DNA from 2 places in the Planctobacterium sp. AWH2_060 genome. Region 2 is predicted to be linked to the other one. Evidence: riboswitches for the same ligand, from Rfam matches in the RefSeq annotation. Region 2 holds a riboswitch; the other holds the start of a gene.

What was found. A riboswitch is a leader RNA that binds a small molecule or an ion and turns the genes downstream of it on or off. The one in region 2 is predicted to bind cobalamin.
Region 1: another riboswitch for cobalamin. It lies ahead of ACXAD8_RS13210 (TonB-dependent receptor plug domain-containing protein); the one in region 2 lies ahead of ACXAD8_RS17445 (ABC transporter ATP-binding protein).

Annotation. Positions count from the first base shown of each region.
Region 1 is NZ_JBSWTG010000001.1:3,098,415-3,108,321, forward strand. Features, by position in the region: gene ACXAD8_RS13180 (DUF3019 domain-containing protein) at 31-363, shown strand; gene ACXAD8_RS13185 (response regulator) at 365-1,069, shown strand; gene ACXAD8_RS13190 (ATP-binding protein) at 1,090-2,316, shown strand; gene ACXAD8_RS13195 (hypothetical protein) at 2,313-2,684, opposite strand; gene ccoG (cytochrome c oxidase accessory protein CcoG) at 2,920-4,446, shown strand; gene ACXAD8_RS13205 (serine/threonine protein kinase) at 4,801-5,772, shown strand; cobalamin riboswitch at 5,826-6,048, shown strand; gene ACXAD8_RS13210 (TonB-dependent receptor plug domain-containing protein) at 6,121-7,974, shown strand; gene ACXAD8_RS13215 (thiol:disulfide interchange protein DsbA/DsbL) at 8,069-8,692, shown strand; gene ACXAD8_RS13220 (helix-turn-helix domain-containing protein) at 8,869-9,864, shown strand.
Region 2 is NZ_JBSWTG010000001.1:4,065,202-4,075,108, forward strand. Features, by position in the region: gene ACXAD8_RS17430 (cobalamin-binding protein) at 105-950, opposite strand; gene ACXAD8_RS17435 (cobyric acid synthase) at 980-2,464, opposite strand; gene ACXAD8_RS17440 (FecCD family ABC transporter permease) at 2,469-3,491, opposite strand; gene ACXAD8_RS17445 (ABC transporter ATP-binding protein) at 3,494-4,309, opposite strand; cobalamin riboswitch at 4,413-4,559, opposite strand; gene ACXAD8_RS17450 (O-acetylhomoserine aminocarboxypropyltransferase/cysteine synthase family protein) at 4,782-6,059, shown strand; gene ACXAD8_RS17455 (PhoX family protein) at 6,120-7,997, opposite strand; gene ACXAD8_RS17460 (PepSY domain-containing protein) at 8,187-8,732, opposite strand; gene ACXAD8_RS17465 (TonB-dependent receptor domain-containing protein) at 8,780-9,907, opposite strand, start outside.

The sequences.
Region 1 (9,907 bases), 970 kb from region 2:
TCAGTATTAATTTGGTGGGGACTAATAAGTTTGCCAGTTGAGGCCTCACCAGGTGAGTGGCAGATTGCACCATCGACTTGTTTCACTAACAAGCCGGGCGAGCCTTGTCGTCTTCAAATCAGAGTGACATTACCCGCTAAGCTCAGAAATTCGCAACAAGAAGTGTGCTTCTATTTAAACGAACAATTGCTTAAATGTCTGCGCAGTAACACACCCGAAATGCTGATCCCAGTAACACTCACGGAAAATGCCGAGCTGCAGATCAAAGTGGACGGCAGTAAAAAAGCAGCTAAAAGATTATTGGTTCAAAGTCTGGTGCCCAACAAACGGCGCCGCGTCAAAAGTCCCTGGAGTTTTTTTTGAAATGAACAAAGCGATACTTGTTGAAGATGACGAAAAACTACGAAAACTGACTCAGGAGTTTTTAAACAATAATGGTATCCAAACCCTGGCGCTGGAAAACGGCAGTGAATTGCAAAAACAAATAGCCATTTTCGAGCCTGACCTGGTTATTCTGGACATCATGTTACCGGGTAAAGACGGTTTAACCCTGTGCCGGGAAATACGCAATAGCTTCAGTGGCCCGATCCTGTTTATGACCGCAAAGAGCGATAACTTTGATCAGGTCATTGGCCTGGAAATAGGCGCTGATGATTATATTGTGAAACCCGTAGAGCCAAGACTTTTGCTGGCCAGAATTCACGCTCTGCTGCGTCGAATTGGGCAGTCTACAGAGGTAACCAATACTAAAAACGGTGATAGTCTGAATTTTGGAAAACTGCGTATCGATAAAAAATCCCGTCAAACTATTCTGGACAACGAAATCATTCAACTCACCAGCCACGAGTTCGACATGCTGTGGTTACTCGCCAGCAACGCCTCCAGCGTAGTAGACAGAGATACCCTGTACAACGAAATTATTGGCCGGGAATACGATGGCGTAGACCGCTCTGCGGATGTGCGCATCTCCCGACTCCGTAAAAAACTTAAAGATGATGCCAAAGCACCCTACCGTATTAAAACCATTTGGGGTAAAGGCTTCTTCTTCGTATCAGACGCCTGGGATTAGGCTTTAAAGCGGCGCATCTGGTGTTAAGGATCTTTGTTAGTTTTTATCTATTCATCGTGATTGCTCTGGTAGGGCTTTCTTCTCTGCTTGATAATTTGATCTTCAGGGCAGAGCCGGAAAGCCCTTATTTGGAAAGCCTGGCCCATGCGATTTCATTTATCGACAGTGAACAGGCTCTGGAGCGACTCAGTAAAGATCCACTGTTTTCCGGAACAAAAATCCAAAAACAACAACTGGCCTTAGACGTTGAGCAACAACGGCGATTTCAGCAGCAAGGGTATATATTGTCATACGGAAGTAATGATACCCCTTATATCTATATCGAACTGGATGAACAGCACTATTTACAGGTAAGAGTTAGCCCTGCAGAGCGCGCCCCTAATCAACTGCTTTGGTATCGCATTATCTTTTTTACGCTGTTAGCCATGTTGGTGGCACTCTGGACCTGGCCAATCTGGCGGGACATCAAAAAACTGGAAAAAGCGGCGCGTTCAGTGAAACCGGATGGCTCAATAAACGCCTCGGAACTCAGTGCCTCTTCCAGTCTCAATGTGATTTCAGATGCTTTGGCCAGCTTGAGCCAACAGGTGCGCAACCTGCTCAACAACCAGCGAGAACTTACCAGCGCCGTTGCCCATGAATTCAGAACACCATTGGCTCGACTAAAATTTGCGATGGCGTCACAACCAGACTCGCCACAAAAATGGGCGATGGAAGACGATCTAAACGAGCTAAACAGACTGACTCAGGAAATGTTGGAATTCTCGCAATCGGAACACCATACACCGGAATTGTCTATCGCCGAGATCCCGGTCCAGGATATGGTGCAGGCATTATTAAACGCCTTGCCTCCACACCATATTGAGAAATTGAAAATTGAAAACCAATGTCAGCCTTTACTGCTGAATGCCGATGGCCATTTTGTAGAACGCGCTGTTTTGAATTTGCTCAACAATGCCATCAAATACGCAAGGCAAGACATTCAAATCAGCGCCAGCCTTCATAACATGGACATCCATATCACAGTTGAAGACGATGGTCCGGGTATAGAAGCGGATTTGCGAGATAAAATATTTGATGCCTTTTACCGGCCGGATAAAAGTCGAAACCGGGATAAAGGCGGTGCGGGCTTAGGGCTAGCTACGGTAAAAAGGATTCAACAATGGCACAAAGGAAAAGTGTGGGTAGAAGACAGCAAGTTGGGTGGCGCTAAGTTTGTGCTCAGCTACCCGAGTTCAGAACATTAGCTATTTTTAGCCGGGAAAAGTACTTTACTACTGGCAAATTCAGCACATACCACTTTCAGCGTTTCTCCATAAACGTAAGGGTTTTTGTCATCGCCCTTGCAATAATCGTCACTGAACTTAATCATGCGGGCTTTATTGGTGGTAAGTTCATTCAGGTACTTTTGTTGCCGCTCATTTAGCTTCGCCATATGAGGTTCAAGGTTGGAGCGCAACTCGGATAGCTGCTCACGCTCAGAATAATCCGCCGCATAAACAAACCAACTGGCGACTTCTTCCTGCACATCCTGCAACAGATATTGTGCAAAAGAAGTTTGCAGCACAGCAAACAGCAGCGCTATTTCAATAAATATGATAAATCCACGTTTCATTGCGTTGAATCAAAGCCTGACTTCATTATAAATTTTACTCTATATCGGTGCAGACGCCACTAGCGATTAGTATGAATTTTGATAATCAATTCTCAAATACAGCGTCTGGCATCAGATATTTACCGAAAGGAGTTCAGTTATCACTAATTATGAATCCTTAATAGATATAACGAATTAAAACCAAAATAATTCCATTGAAGTCGCCATGAACAGAGCGCAAGCTGATATAATCTCTATGAACACCACAAACAATTCCCGATCAAAAGCCATGACTGATAAGCCTGTTGATGGACAAGCCGGAACTAAGCCAGATGCCTCTTCGCCGGTGAAGGTAGATCCACAAAACCAAATACCGGTTAAGAACATCTCCCCCATCAAGATCCATAAACCCGATGCTGAAAAGCAGGACAATTACACACCTCGTAGCCATGTTTATGTACGTCAGGTCAAAGGCTCATTAGAAACCTTCCGACGCTTTTTTGGTGGTTTTTTTATTCTGTTATTTGCCGGACTTCCCTGGTTACAGTTTGGCGGTCATCAGGCCATATTGTTTGATTTGGAAGCGCAGCGTTTCCATATTTTTGGCATGACACTTTGGCCTCAGGATCTCACTCTTTTAGCCTGGATATTCATCATTTCGGCCTTCGCGCTGTTTGTTGTTACCACTTTCGCCGGACGGGTCTGGTGTGGTTTTATGTGTCCACAGACAACCTGGACCTATATGTTTATTTGGTTCGAACACAAAATTGAAGGCCCGCGCAATAAACGCATAAAACTGGACGAGCGCGGCATGGATTTTGACAAATTCTGGCGCAAATCCTTAAAGCACTTGTGTTGGTTATTAGTGGCTTTAGTCACTTCACTGACCTTTGTTGGTTATTTTGTGCCAATAGACCGCTTGTTTGCAGAGTTTTTCACCCTGCAAAGCGGCTTTTGGGTATCTTTCTGGGTATTGTTTTTTACTTTTTGCACCTATGGCAACGCCGGCTGGATGCGGGAAATCATGTGTACCCACATCTGCCCCTATGCGCGTTTTCAGTCTGCCATGTTTGACGCAGATACTTTTACCGTGGCTTATGACGCCAAACGCGGTGAAAAACGCGGTCCCCGCAGCCGTAAAATGAGCCAGGTAAAGCTCCAGGAAAAAGGCATGGGTGATTGCATCGACTGCAACCTGTGTGTGCAGGTGTGCCCTACCGGCATCGATATTCGCAACGGCCTGCAATACGAATGTATCAACTGCGGAGCCTGTGTCGATGCCTGTAACGGTGTTATGGATAAAATGGGTTATCAGAAAAATCTCATCAGTTTCACCAGCGAACACCGCCTGCAGGGTAAGTTCACCAAAATACTGCGTCCTAAACTAGTGGGTTACGTGGTGGTACTGAGCGTAATGGTGGGTCTGCTGGCACTGGAAGTTGTCACCCGAGTTCCCCTGGAAGTGGACATTATTCGCGATCGCAATGCCCTGTACCGGGAAACCTTTGATGGCCTGGTAGAGAACGTCTATACCCTAAAAATCCTCAACAAATCACAGCAGGATTATACTTATAAGGTATCGGTGAGTGGGTTGCCTGGCCACAAATTTATTGGTGAGCAGGAAATTACCGTCAGAGGCAGTGAGATATATACCTTACCGGTTAGTGTCGCCATAGACCCATACGAACTAGATGAGCGTGTCACGGATATCAGGATCCGGGTTCAGGCGGTTGAAGATCAAACGATAAAGGTCAGCGAACCCAGCAAATTCCTGTATCGTTAGTTCCGTTACAAGGACTCCGGGGGATTCTCAAGGGGGGCGCAGCCGCTCACCTTGAGGCGCAGTCGGCGCCCCGACAACGATTTCAATCAGATAACAGTGGTTGAATTAGACTGCAGCGCCGAAAAAAGTCTACCTTGTAGCCTGTGGCTAGGTTGAGAGTTTCAAAATCAATAATTTAAGACGTAGTCAAAATAATCAGGTTTTGGCTTCGGTTAGATTAGGCTATGTCCGAGTGTCGTTCAAAAATCGTTCGCTGTCCTGCCCTGATACCGGAGACTGGAGACCGGTTTACATGGACAGTGGCTGCGAATATTTTACAATGGCACTCAGTTTAAGTTTCCAGGATAGCTACATTTGGCACAGTTCAATTTTTCGGGTCTCACTCCAGACCTTATTCTCAATGCAGTAGAAACCACTGGTATATATCCGGTGTCAGGATTGTTGCCCCTGAACAGCTACGAAAACCGGGTATACCAGTTTCTGGCCGAAGATAATCGCCGCTATGTAGTGAAGTTTTATCGGCCGCAGCGCTGGACAGATCAGCAAATTCAGGAAGAGCACGATTTCACCCATGAGCTAACAGAGCATGAAGTCCCAATCTGCGCTCCACTGCGTTTTGACAATGAGAGCCTGCTCAAGTATCAGGATTTTCGCTTTGCCATTTTTCCATCTGTAGGTGGTCGCCAGTTTGAAGTAGACAACCTGGATCAGCTGGAATGGATGGGCCGCTTTATTGGCCGTATTCATCAGGTAGCGGCCCGCACCGGGTTTAGTCATCGCCCGGCGTTAACTCTGCAAAGTCACCTGCTGGAGCCGCGGGAGCAGTTAGCCAACAGCGAACTGGTTCCTGAATCCTTAAAAACGGCCTTTTTTACTATCCTGGATGTGCTTTATCAAAAGGTTCAGGAAACCTACAGCGATACCAACCACATTCGACTACACGGTGATTGCCACCCAGGTAACATCCTGTGGCGGGACGGACCCACCTTTGTGGATATGGATGATTGTCGCAGCGGCCCGGCCATTCAGGATTTGTGGATGATGCTCTCCGGCGATCGCAATAACCAGCTATTGCAGTTGGATACTCTGGTGATGGGCTATGAAGAGTTTTATGAATTCGACACCAATCAACTTAAGCTGATTGAGCCCCTGCGCGCCATGCGCCTGGTGCATTATATGGCCTGGCTGGACAAACGCTGGCAGGACCCGGCCTTTCCACAAGCCTTCCCCTGGTTTGGTAGTGATAAGTACTGGGAGCAACAAATTTTAAGCCTTAAAGAACAGGTAGCGGCACTGGATGAGCCGCCCCTAAAACTCACACCATAAAACCAAAAAGTATAGCTTAATCGCATAAAAACATTACATTTCAACCACTTTAGGTATAATGCCTGCCGTCAGGTGCTTACCCGGATATTCACACGCCGGGTAAGTTAAACGGGAAGTAGGTGCGATCCCTACGCTGCCCCCGCAACGGTTATTAAACAGATAAGCTTTTCAAATACTTATCGGAGTTCATCACACGCCACTGTGTTCAACGGGAAGGCGATGAATTCTGCCTCTGGCTGTTTATAAGCCCGGATACCGGCCTGCCCAGGTTCCTGTAATGACAATCCGCACAGGTAATTACAGGGTTTAGTAAACGCATTCGGGTGGAATGCCAAACGAGAACACACAATGAAAAAGACACCTCTAAGTTTATGCTGTGCCGCTTTGCTCAGCAGCAATACTGCATTTGCAGAATCCGACTCCGATAACTCACTAGAACAAATCAGCGTGGTATCAGCACGACTGGCACAAAATATCAATGAACTGAGCGCCAGCGTTGTGGTATTGGATGAGCAGGATATCACTGCACGCTACCAGCTTTCTCTGGCAGATACCTTGCGTACCGTATCCGGTATCAATGTTTCCAACTCCGGCGGCGCGGGTAAAACCACAGCACTGCGCATCCGCGGCGAAGAAAGCTTCAGAACTCGCCTGTATATTGATGGCGTAGAACTGACAGATCCCACCGCTCCGCAAATAACGCCGGTTTTGGATGATCTGTTGCTCAATAACATCTCACGCATCGAAATATTAAAAGGGCCTCAGGGCTTGGTTTATGGCGCTGACGCCGGTGGCGTGGTTAGTGTCACCACCAGGCACACGACTGAAAACATTGCCGGCAATGTGACAGCAGAAGTGGCAGGATTCGGTACCCGTCAATATGCCGCCTCACTGAATCTGGCCAACGAAACCTCAGGGATTTATCTGGCAGCTTCAGATTTCAGCACCGATGGTATCAATGCTAAGACAGCAGATACTTCCGGCGAAGAAGACCCCTATGACAACACTACCTTGCATTTGCGGGCTAACCATCAATTCACTGAAGCATTGGGCCTACAACTGGTACTCAGAAACTCAGAAGGTGAAACCCAGTATGATGGCTGTTACGACAATGCCACCTTTGCTCTTATCAACCATTGCGTGACTGAAACAGAGCAAACCAGCGCCCGTTTATCTGTGAATTACCATACAGAAAGCGGACAGCATGAGCTGGGATACGCCATTACCGAAGTGGAAAAAGACTTTTTCAACAACGGTGAATACGGTTTTGGCAACGATGGTGAGATCACGCGTCTCGATTACCACGGCTGGTATGATTTTGGCCAGGATACCCTGTCTTTCGGGGTGGATATCAAAGAAGAGCAGGACAACATTGCCGGCAATTCCCGCGACAACAAAGGTTACTTTGTTGAATGGTTGAGCCAGCGCGTAGACAATCTGAATATCAATGTCGGTGTGCGCTACGACGACAACGATACCTTTGGTAGCTTTACCTCATGGCGCGCGGGTTTAAATTACCTGCTGCCATTACAGGCCGAGCAAACGCTGCGCTTCAAGGCAACTGTCGGAACCGGCTTTCGCGCACCGGGCCTGTTCGAGCAAGCCTATAACGATGGTCCATTTGCCTGGGGCGAAGCCGCAGGATTACAGCTTAGTGAAGAAACCAGCAAAGGTTTCGATTTGGGTTTTATCCATCAGCTGAGCAAAACCACCTGGTGGAGTCTGACCTGGTTTGAACAGGAAATTGAAGACGAGATAATGTACGATTCTGTGAGTTTTCAGGGCTACTTACAAGCGTCGGGCACCAGCCAATCTCAAGGCGTCGAACTGGAAGCCGAAACCGCTTTGTTCGAAAACGGCACACTCTGGTTTAACTACACTCACATGGATACCGAAGATAATGCCGGTAATCAACGAGTGCGCCGACCAGAGCAGGTGGCTAACCTGGGTTATCAGCACAGCTTCAATCAGGGTAACACCCGTTGGTCGCTGTTTGCCCACATGGAAAAAGATGCCGTAGATATCGGCAACGTACCACTGAGCAATTATGTTGTATGGAACGCCAACCTGGATTGGGATCTGAATGCAAATTGGCACCTGATGGCCTACATCAATAACCTGTTTGACCGGGAGTATGTAGAGATTAGCGGCTTTAATACCTACAGCCGCCACGCCGGAGTTAAGCTAAGATTAAGTTTCTAAAGTAAATAATCTTAATCTCAGTGCCTGACGGGTTCACTCTGGTGAATCCGTTGTGGTACTCTTTGGCGGATATTAGTAATCAGGTGTTTTGATAATGAAAAAGTTTTTAGGATTGATGTTTGTAACTTGTCTGATGGCATTTAACCTTCAGGCTCAGGAGTTATGGCAAGAAGGCACCCATTATAAAGTGATCGCCGAGGAAGCCTCTGAAGAGAAAAACATCACCGAGTTCTTTTCCTTCTGGTGTCCTCACTGCTACAACTTTGAACCCCTTGTAGCTGAGATGAAGAAGAAAAAAGGCAAGGATGTGAAGTTTGAAAAAGTTCACGTTAACTTCATGGGTTCTGCCGGACCTGATGTGCAGGATGCCGCCACCAAAGCCATGATGGTGGGACGTACTCTGGGTAAAGAGCAGGAAGCCATGATGGCGATTTTCGAACACATTCACAAAGACCGTAAACTGATTGCTGGTGAGCAGGACTTGCAAAAGATCTTTGCGCGAATTGGTGTAACCGAAGACGAATTTAACAAAGCTTATAAGAGCTTTGCGGTCAACGGTCAGTTCAAAAAGAACAACAAAACACTACAGGATTTTCGTCGTCACTTAAGTGGCGTGCCTAACTTTATCGTTAATGGTAAATATCAGGCCACCTTTGCCCGTGGCATGACAGCTGACGATATCGTGGACTTAGTGGTGTGGTTAAGCACTCTGGATTAATCCGATTGTGGAGCAAGGCCAATGCTTTGCTCCAAATCTTCGGATAACCACATCGCAATGAATCCAACAAGCATTGCTTTAACTCCCAATTCCCTCGCTAAAATCGCAACGTGATCTCTCTATCCAGCTGGCAACTCTTTGATGTTATTTTAAGGGCTCTTGCCTGCGGACAATTAGTGGCGATACTTTTTGCACTGCGGCACAACCACCAAGGTGCGGCTTTATTTGCAAAAAGCAGTGTAACCCTCTGTGTTATGGCTTATCTGGCGCTGACGGCACCCATCAGCAATCATCACTATGGCTGGCTTAGGCCACCACTGTTATTGCTAACAGATCTCACTTCATTTGCCTTACTAAATTACTACTGGTTTAGTGTGCACGGTCGCTCTGTCTGGAATGCCATGCATGGCATTTTAAAAATAGTAGCGCTGATTTGGCTGCTCTGTCTGCTGATTCTGTTTTTGGGATTTGGTGGCAATCACTTCCTGCACGATATAAACCATTTCATTGGTTTTGTGGTGCTCAGTGCTATCGTGCTGGACAGTATTCGCGGCTACGAAGATGATCTCAATGAAAACCGCCGGCTGTTGCGTCGCATTATGATCAGCGCCATCAGTGCCTACATGCTGTTGCTCACTTTACTCGAACTCACCGACAGTCAGTTGCGTAACAACCCCCTGTTTAGTATTAGCAATGCGCTTTTGGCACTGACACTGATATCAATATTAAGCTGGCGACTGTTACAAAAACTGATACCTGAAAATCAGCCAGTTCCAACCTCTAATGGTTCAGAAAATAAATCAGGCGTCATTAATGACCAGAAGTCAGATAAACAGTTTTCAGCCAATATCCAGACTTTACAGGAAAAAATGCAGTCTGGTTTTTACAGCCAGCACGATATTAGTGTTGGTAAACTGGCCAGTGAATTGGGTATGCCCGCGCATCAGTTGCGAGTACTGATCAATCAGGAGCTGGGATTTGATAACTTTTCCCAATTCATCAATAGCTACCGCATTCCCGCCGTATGTGAAAAACTGAAAGATCCGGAGCGCATTAAAGACCCTATCCTGACTATTGCACTGGAAACAGGTTACAACTCCATCGCCTCATTTAATCGCACATTTAAACAGCAAACAGGCATGACCCCATCTGAATTTCGCGCTCAATTTTAAAAATGCGCAGCATTATTTTCATTTCTGATAAGACCTGAATTCC
Region 2 (9,907 bases):
CCTTGCCGGAAAAACGCGCTGTTATGCCTCGCTGACTATATTCCACTTACTGTTCAGTTAAGTGAATTACAATTTATATCAAATTTATCGGTGAAAATCAGGGATTAATTAGCGTTGTAAAAACTCCGGGCAGTGTCCACTTGTTTGCACATGGTTTCTAATTCATTCAGCATCCTGATGGTCATACGGTGGGTTTTATCGGCATCCGGGTGAAAGATAAATCCGTTTTTCGAGGCGGGGATTTCCGGCCATTGTTGCCAGTTCAGGGCATCGGTGTTTTGTGGAGAGTGAGGCGTTGGTTGCAATACGATTTGAGGCTTGCTGGCCAGTACCTGTTCCAGGCCCACTAAAGGGTAATCCTCTGAGAGTTGCTCAAACGGGTTTTGTACTCCACAGATTGCTAATTGTTGTTGTAACCAGGCTTTGTTGGCGACGGTGCGCAGTGGTCTGGCCCACATTTCATAAAATCCTGTAATAGGCAGGGCCTGGCTGTAGCTGTTCTTGAGATTATTCAATCTTTGCAAATAGTCATCTGCAATTTTATTGGCCACTGTGCTCTTGCCGGTCAACTGCCCAAGCATCATTAGTTCATCGGCAACACTGGCAAGGGTAGTGGGGTTGGAATAAACCACTTTGAGGCCGTAAGACTTCAGCCTTTCAAGATCATCCTGAGGGTTGCCGGTACGCCACGCGATAATTACATCCGGTGCTAGCTGTACTATGCGTTCTATTTGCAGGCGCGCATAGTTACCCACTCTTGGGATGGCTTTAGCTTCTTCCGGGTAATCAGAATGTTCAGAAGTGGCGATGATCATATTTCCGGCACCGATGTCATACAGCGACTCGACGATATGTGGCGCCAGTGCCACGATGCGCATAGGCTGAGATTGGGGTTCTTGCGCCAGCGCGCCTGACGTTAACAATGCCAGAACAATAATAAAGTGTCTCATGGTGTATCTCTCTCGGCGTTTATATTCAGTCAGCGTATAAGTTTATCTATCAATGGTGCTATTTTTGCCCAATCCAGGTGCTTGTTGCACATATCCGCAAGGCGATTAAGCGCGGTTTCCTGCAGCGCTTGATGGCTTTGCCTGACTTCTACATCCGCTCCAGCCCAGGCTAAAATGGATTGCATGGCTTTGGGTTGGTCAAACAAGCCATGCAGGTAAGTACCAGCCACTTGAGAATCTTCGCTGATAGCGCCATCCGATTGGTTGTTTTCTAATATGGCGAAACAGCGCTTTTCCTGGGATTGTGTAACCCCGGCATGGATTTGATAACCACTGATGGGGATATCAAAACAGTTATCTTCCGGCGTTAAACACAATACTCCTTCATTTCGGGTCAGCTTTTTGTGGGCTTCGATTTCGCTGCTGATATGCAATAAACCTAAACCCTCAGAAGTTCCCGCCGGACCTTCTATAGCATTCGGATCTGCAATGGTTTTTCCCAACATCTGATAGCCGCCACAAACGCCTAATACTTTGCCTCCGTATCTCAGGTGACGAAGGATGTCCTTGTCCCATTGCATAGCCCGCAGTTGCGCCAAATCAGCACGCACATTTTTACTGCCGGGTAAAATGATCAGATCGCAGGGGGGAATCGGTGAATCTGGTGGAACATAAATCAAATTCACATCCGGTTGTACCCTTAACATATCAAAGTCAGTGTGATTGCTGATACGATTGAAAACCGGCACGGCGATAGTGAGCTTTGACTCCGATGCATCACAGGTTTGCGACACCTCTATGGCATCTTCGGCGGCCAATTGCAGGTTTGTCAGGTATGGCAGCACGCCCAGCACTGGTTTTCCGGTTCGTTGTTCTAACCAGTCCAGGCCTGATTCCAGCAAGCGAATATCACCGCGAAATTTATTGATGACAAACCCGACAACGCGTTGTTGCTCTGAGGGCGAGAGTAAATCCAGAGTGCCAACCAACTGCGCAAAGACACCACCGCGGTCAATATCTGCGATAAGAATAACCGGGCAGTCCACGGCTTCGGCAAAGCCCATATTGGCAATGTCACCTTCGCGCAGATTGATTTCAGCGGGACTGCCTGCACCTTCCACTAAAATGCAATCAAATTGCGCCATTAACCGTTGGTGCGATTCCAGCACCGCATTCATGGCCACCTTTTTGTAATCGTGATAAGCCGCCGCTTCCATGTCAGTAATGGCTTTGCCATGGATAATTACTTGAGCTCCGGTGTCGGAACTGGGTTTAAGTAAAATGGGGTTCATGTCCACATGCGGGGCAATACCAGCAGCTTGCGCTTGCAGTGCCTGAGCGCGACCAATTTCACCACCATCGGCGGTAACCGCACTGTTTAGCGCCATATTTTGTGGCTTGAAGGGGGCGACTTTAAGTCCACGCTGATACAGACAGCGACACAATGCCGCCACCAACATGCTCTTGCCGGCATCCGAGGAAGTACCTTGCACCATAAGGGTATTGGTTAACATGAAATCAGCCGCCTCTTTGACGAATCGCTAAAAAGAAAAACAGACTGCCTATGGCAGAGGTGATGATGCCGATTGGGATCTCCTGACCAGTAAGTGCCACCCGGGCCAATATATCCACGATGACCATAAAAGAACCGCCCAGTAAGACACAGCCCAGGATCAGAGTACGACTGGTTACACCCAGCCAGTTGCGCACAATATGTGGGATCATCAGCCCCACAAAGCCAATTCCGCCGCAGTAAGACACAATACAGGCCGTTAACGCGGCGCAAATGGCCAGCAGAATCATACGTAAGCGTTGCGCATTAACACCCAGGGAGCGGGCACTTTCGTCACCCAGCAATAGCGCATCTAACTGGCGTCCGTACAACAGCAAAAGTAGCAGACTGACGGCAATGATGGGTAACATGACCCAGGCGTACCAGGCCTCCACTCTGGCCAAGCTTCCCATTAACCAGAACACCACTTTATTGGCGGCAAATGGCTCCGCCAGGAACAGGATAAAGTGCGAAACCGCCCCTAACATAAAAGATACGGCAACACCGGCCAATAACAGGTGTTCTGTGCGTCTGCCCAAGGCGCTGGCCACCAGTACCTGTACCAGAGCAACAGCAAACAGAGCACCTAAAAATGCCGCAGCTGGTAGCGCTACCGAAAACGCGGCTTCAGAAGTTAAAATATTAAAGGGCAGCTTTTGGGCAGTCGCATCGTTAAATAACAGCGTGGCGATACTGGCCCCCAGTCCGGCACCGGCTACAACGCCAAACAAATAAGGATCTGTGAGGCTGTTGCGGGTGACATTTTGTAAGGTGGCACCTGCTATCGCCAGGCCCACGCCCACCAAAAATCCCACCGCTACTCTGGGGGCGCGTATTTGCCAAAAAATCAGCTCTTCAGTGGCGGTTTCACATTGCTGCAAAAGACATTGGGTGATGCTGCTCGCAGACAGCTCCGCGGCACCAAAAAACAAAGAGATAACTGACGCCAGTATGGCCAGAGCAATCAGCAGTCCCCATTTTATGTGCATGCTCAAAGGGACCACCTGCTCAAATCCAGTAAGGTTTTACTCTCGGGTGAAAAGGTAACTTTGGGAATACTATGCTGCTGGTCAACCTGACAGGGCAGGTTAAAAACCCGGGTGAGTAGGGCTGGTTGCAGTACTGAATGGGGGTCACCACTTGCCACCAGTTGCCCTTTGTCCAGAATTAATAATTGATGGCAATAGTGCGCAGCCAGGTTGATGTCGTGCAGACTCATTACAACGGTGACATTTAGCTGCTGTGCCAGATCGTGTAACAGCTGCAATGTCTGATGCTGATAAAACACGTCAAGGTGATTTACCGGTTCATCCAAAATTAATAATGGTGCGCCCTGAACCAAGGCTCTGGCGATTAAGGCTCGCTGCTGCTCACCACCGGAAAGTTTGCTGAATTCCTGATGTACTTTGTCGGTGAGCCCTACTGCCTGAATCGCCTGTTGGATGCGTTGATCATCCGCTTTGGTTTGACGTGATAACAAGCGCTTATGAGGCAGTAAGCCCATTCTCACTACATGTTGTAAAGACAGTGAAAACACCATGTCATTGAGCTGATTGACCACTGCAATTTGCTGACTTAATTCCTGAATTGAATAGTCGCAAATGGCTTGCTGCTGCCAAGTGATACCGCCATGATATTCCCGTTGCCCGGAAATAACCTTAAGCAGACTGGTTTTGCCGGCGCCATTAGGCCCCAGAACGCCAAGGACCTGACCGCGTCCCAAGGAAAAACTGATGTTATTTAAGATAGCTTTATTTGCGATATTCAGAGATACCTGATCAACCAATAAGCTGTTTGGGTCGGACAATGGTTCCACCTGCATGGCAGGCGAGAATAAACAGGCAAGTGGCATCCTGTGCTGTTCTGCTCAGGACAATGGCTGACTTGCATTCGTGTATTCCCGCACGAGTTAATGGCTCAGTGATAAGGCTGGTATCTGACTTTAATGACCGGGTGTCATTTATACAGTTGCGGGTACAGTTCTGGTTTCACACCAGATTCCCATTTACGTTTTCGAAGCACAACACCTGGAAAACACCTCAACACTTTTTCAGCTTTGGAATATAGCAGAATCCCGGTTGTTTTGACCAGAAGGCCTGCATTAAATTTACCGAAACTATAGCTTTTAGGCCGGGCTCGCGACGGACATTAACTGTGATTACGTTCCATAAAATTCAGGCCAAATTAAATATCTATCCATAACCGCTTCACAAAGGTTAATGTTTGGATTATTTTGATTGGACGTCCATATGTCTAGATGTTTAATTGAGGAGCCACCAATGCAACCGGAAACAATTGCGTTACATGCAGGTTATGTGAGTGAGGAAACCACCAAAGCAGCCACAACGCCCATTTATCAAACCACTTCGTTTACCTTTGATAATACTCAACATGGCGCCGACCTGTTTAACCTTGCTGTACCTGGTAATATTTACAGCCGTATTATGAACCCCACTAATGCAGTTTTGGAGCAGCGACTGACGGAACTCGAAGGCGGGGTGGGTGCTCTGGCTGTCGCCTCCGGGATGGCCGCGATTCGCTATGCTATCGAAGCCATTGCCGATGTTGGAAGCAATATAGTCAGCGTAGGGCAGCTTTATGGTGGCACCTACAACCTGTTTGCTCACACTTTTCCACGTCAGGGTATACAAACCAAATTTGTTCAGGCCGATGATTTTGACGGTCTGGCTGCGGCGATTGATGAAAATACTAAAGCTGTTTTTTGTGAGTCTATCGGTAATCCAGCAGGCAATGTGGTGGATATACAGCGCTGGGCAGATATTGCGCATCAAGGTGGAGTACCACTGATTGTGGACAACACTGTTGCCACGCCGATTTTATGCCGGGTGTTTGATCATGGTGCGGATATCGCTGTGCATTCGTTGACTAAATATATCGGTGGGCATGGAACGACGATTGGCGGCATTATTGTCGACTCAGGCAAGTTTGACTGGTCTGCCCAAGCTGACCGTTTCAGTATGTTGACTATGCCCGATCCAAGTTATCACGGGGTGACCTATACCGAAGCATTGGGCCCCGCTGCTTATATCGGAAGATGTAGGGTTGTACCGTTACGAAACACCGGGGCGTCGTTATCTGCTCAAAGTGCGTTTAACATTATGCAGGGCTTAGAGACTCTTTCTCTGCGTGTGGAGCGGCACTGTGAAAACGCTGAAAAAGTGGCTGCGTATTTAAAGCAGCATGATGCCGTTAATTGGGTTAATTATGCCGCGTTGCCTGATAGTGAATATTATGAAATCTGCCAGCGTATATGTGGTGGTAGAGCCGCCGGTATCATTAGCTTTGGTATCAAAGGTGGGTTGCCTGCCGGTTCCCGGTTTATCGATGCGTTGCAGTTGATATTGCGACTGGTGAATATTGGTGATGCTAAGTCATTAGCGTGTCATCCGGCCAGTACTACCCATCGTCAGTTAAATGTTGAGGAGTTGGCTTCGGCCGGTGTCAGTGAGGATATGGTGCGTATTTCTGTGGGTATTGAGCACATCGACGACATAATTGCGGATATTGAACAAGCTTTAGTGGCTAGCCAAATTTAGTTCCAATGAAATGAGTGGAGAAGCGGAAACTTCTCCTGCTATCATTCGGCTTGCAACGGGTCAACTACCTATTCTGCCACCGCCTTTGCGGGTTACTACTACCACTGAAGGGCGAGGTGGCAAAGCTGGATCGAAGTCCGGCCAGCGGGTCACCGGGTCATCAAATGAGCTACCATCGCCAGGGTGCTGCACCGCACAGAAGAAGTTCTCTGAATCAGGCGTAAAGAAGGGGCCGCATAATTCTGCTCCTATCGGGGTGCGCAAAAAGCGTTTAGTGAGGGCGCGATTAGGCCCGGATACCTCAGTGGCCCAGACGCCATCTGCCACGCCATAATGTTGAGCGCCGTCAGTAGCAATCCACAGGTTGCCCAACTTATCAAAGGCACAATTGTCGGGGCACGCCAGCCAGCCGTTGTCACTGATGGCCTGGTGATATTGGGTTCCGACTTCTTCCTTAGGTCCGCCTACCAGAAACAATTCCCAGTTAAAGCTATCAGCACAGTGATCACCATCGACAGGAGCTAGTTCCAACACCTGACCACCAAGGTTTTCCGCTCTGGGGTTAGGGCCGTCGGTTTGGTCCGCGCTGCGTCTACTGTTATTGGTCAGCATCACGTATACCCGCCCGGTGACCGGGTTTACTTCCACATCTTCCGGCCGGTCCATAGGGGTCGCCCCCAACAGATCGGCAGCTTTGCGGCAATCCAGTTGCACATCGCCCTGGCTGGAAAAACCGTTCTCCTGAGTCAGTGGTCCTTGCCCGTAAATCATGGGCAGCCAGTGCATGCGGCCATCGGCTTCGAACTTCGCGCAGTATAAGACACCGTCATCTAACAATGTCATATTGGCTTCGCGGTTGTCGGGCTGGTAGCGTCCTGAACTGATAAAGCGATACAAATATTCAAAACGCTGATCGTCCCCCGAGTAGGCGACGACCCGATTGTCGGCATTGATGAAGATGTTAGCTCCTTCGTGTTTAAAGCGGCCCAGTGTGGTACGTTTTTTAGGAACTGAATTTGGATCATAGGGGTCTATTTCAACCACCCAACCGGCATGTAAGGGTTCTGCCGGGGTCTTGCTCATGTCGAATCTGGGATTATGCAAGCCCCAGCTGCCGCGAAACTCGGATTTCATGCCAAATCTTTGGTAATTTTCCTGTTCACCACTTTCAGAAAAATCGCCACCAAACATATAATCGATGTTTTCTTCGCCGGTGAGTATGGTCCCCCACGGAGTGACACCACCGGCACAGTTACCGTAGGTGCCCAGTGTGCGGATGCCATCAGCTGATGCGGGGGTGCGCAATCGGTCACTGCCCGCCGCAGGGCCGGTCATCGCCATTTCAGTCTTGGGCGTGATGCGGCGGTTGTATTCAGAATCAATCACCTTATGCCAATGACCTTCTTTATCCTTGCGGATCTCAATGACACTCATACCGTGAGCTGCCATGTTGGTGCGGGCTTGTTCTGGCGTTAAATCGGTTTCTTTTGGCGAACCGGGGAACATCATGCTGGATATACAGTATTCGTGGTTTACTGCCAAAAGGCCGTGGTCAGAATTATTGGAGCCAATTGGCAAAGGTACAAAACCGATAAAGTCATTATTAAAACCAAACTGTTGCAACTGAGTTGCCTCTGTCTGGTTTTGCGGATCAAATTCCGGGGCATCAGCAAAGATTGGATCTCCCCAGCGTACCAACACCTGTGACAGGTAATTATCAGCCACTTTCAGGTTGCCATCTAGTCCGTGAGGCACTTCGTTGAAAGTGAGCGAAGTGGCTACGGAATTGGCTTTTTCAGGTGTTTTAGCATCAAAACCACACCCGGCAATCATTAATGCGGCACTACCAGCACCTATACCTTTTAAGGCTTCACGGCGAGACAATCGCGCCGAAAGTACAGTCTGAAACACTGGTGAGTTATTATGTTGTTTTGTCATACGCAGTTCTCGAGATTATTTAGTGGTAGTGCTGCAGTGGTATTGGGTGTCTGGCATAGAGATTAACCTATGCCATCACATCAGCCCTGGTCAATATATAATGGCCGTGTTGCCAGCTCATGACAAGGGCTACTGCGAAATGGCTGCCCTTACCGATGATGAACTTCCGAATTGATTGGGATGGGACATTCACTGATTCCCGGAAGAATGTCGTTGCGCTCTGATGGATTTTTTCTTGAATTTGCTTTTTAGCGTGGTGTAAAGCAGGACAGCACCAGTGCACCACATCAGGAATAAGATAATCCCCGCCGGTAAAAATAACCACAATTTTGCCGCGTCCGCGAACCAGCTGCCGTCGTGGATTGCTTCGATGATGTCAGAACGGCGATAGGCCACCTGCAACACACTGCCATTTTGGGCATCGATTTGTGCTTCCCAGCTGTTGTCTGCCAGGATCTTAATCAAGCCCTTATCAGGTCGAACATCCAGCCGCTGGATTTGTTGCCAGTTATTAACTTCAAGCTCGGGGATGGATTGAGCGATGTGTAATACATTCTCGAAGCTCAGCTCCGGCACGCCAGATATGCCCTTTTGCGTTGACGGCTGAATCCAGTCGGACTGCTTTTTTATTTGTAGTAGCAAGCCACTAGCTATCACTATGACCGATGGAATAAGAATTGCTGCGGCCAGCCACAGGTGAGTCTGACGACTGAATTGTCTGAGTTTGTTTCGCACTTAGAGTTTACTTGTTCAGTTGGCGTAAAGCTTTATACCATACATCATCAAAAGTTATATTTTAAACTCAGGGTCAGATCCCGTCCCTTGGCAAATGGCGCTAATTCATCACGTGAAACGACATAGTGTGCATTACTGAGGTTAGAAATGTTAACTGATAGGGCCAGATTGTCACTGACATTGAGGTTATAGCCTAACTCCAGGGTGGTGACACTTTTTGTGGGCAGCTCACCGGGGACTTCATGGTTGGATGCCTGACGGTGAGTCACAGCGATAAAGCTTTGCCAGTCTTCGCCAAACAAGCTTAGCGATAGTCGGTGTCGTGCCGGGACAATATCCGCAATAGCTTGATGATTGTTATCCTCGCCGTGAAGCCATTGCCCGGCCATGCGCAATTGCCAATGAAAACCGGACCAATCAAAGCTGTATTGGCCCTGATAACTCACGCCCTGAATCTCTGCCTGTTGCAGATTTTGATATTGGCGTAACTCGCTGTTGATGGTGATGCGTTCTATGTAGTCATCAATCTGCTGCTGAAATAGAGAAATTGACCCACTGAAGTTGTTGTTTTCATAAGCGAGATTGATTTCCTGATTAACAGCTGATTCTGGGTTTAATTCGGTATCCCCCGATACTGTGCCGCGCGGCGTTGTGCCATTGTAGTAGCGCTCTGTGAGGCTGGGCACTCGGTAGGCGTTGCTGAGATAGGCGGCCAGATGCCAGTAGTTGGCAAGTTCCTGGCGGTAACCTATATATGCACTGATGTTTTGCTCATGGGTAGCGTGTTTTTCTCCTGTATCTTTTTGACTTTGATGAGCCAGTCGAAAACCGGTGACCAACAGGCCAGTGCCAAATTGTTTTCGGGTTTCTGCAGTAACATACGCCTCCCATTGAGCCGCGTTGAGGTTGGTACGCAAGAACCCCGCTATTCCCTGATTGTCCGTTTCAAACTCTCTGGCCTTAACTCCGGAGCGCGAATCTAAACCAATACGCCAAATAATGGGCCAACTTTTTTGGTTTGTGGAGTTGTGCAGATGAACGCCCCAGCTCAGGGCCTTGTTACTGAGTTGGTTGATGCGCTCATCAGGTCGAATAACAGAAGTGTTGAGCTGTGTCTGGTGGAAATAAATCGTGGCGTTGTGCCAGTTAAACTGCATTTTACCCAACAGGTGATT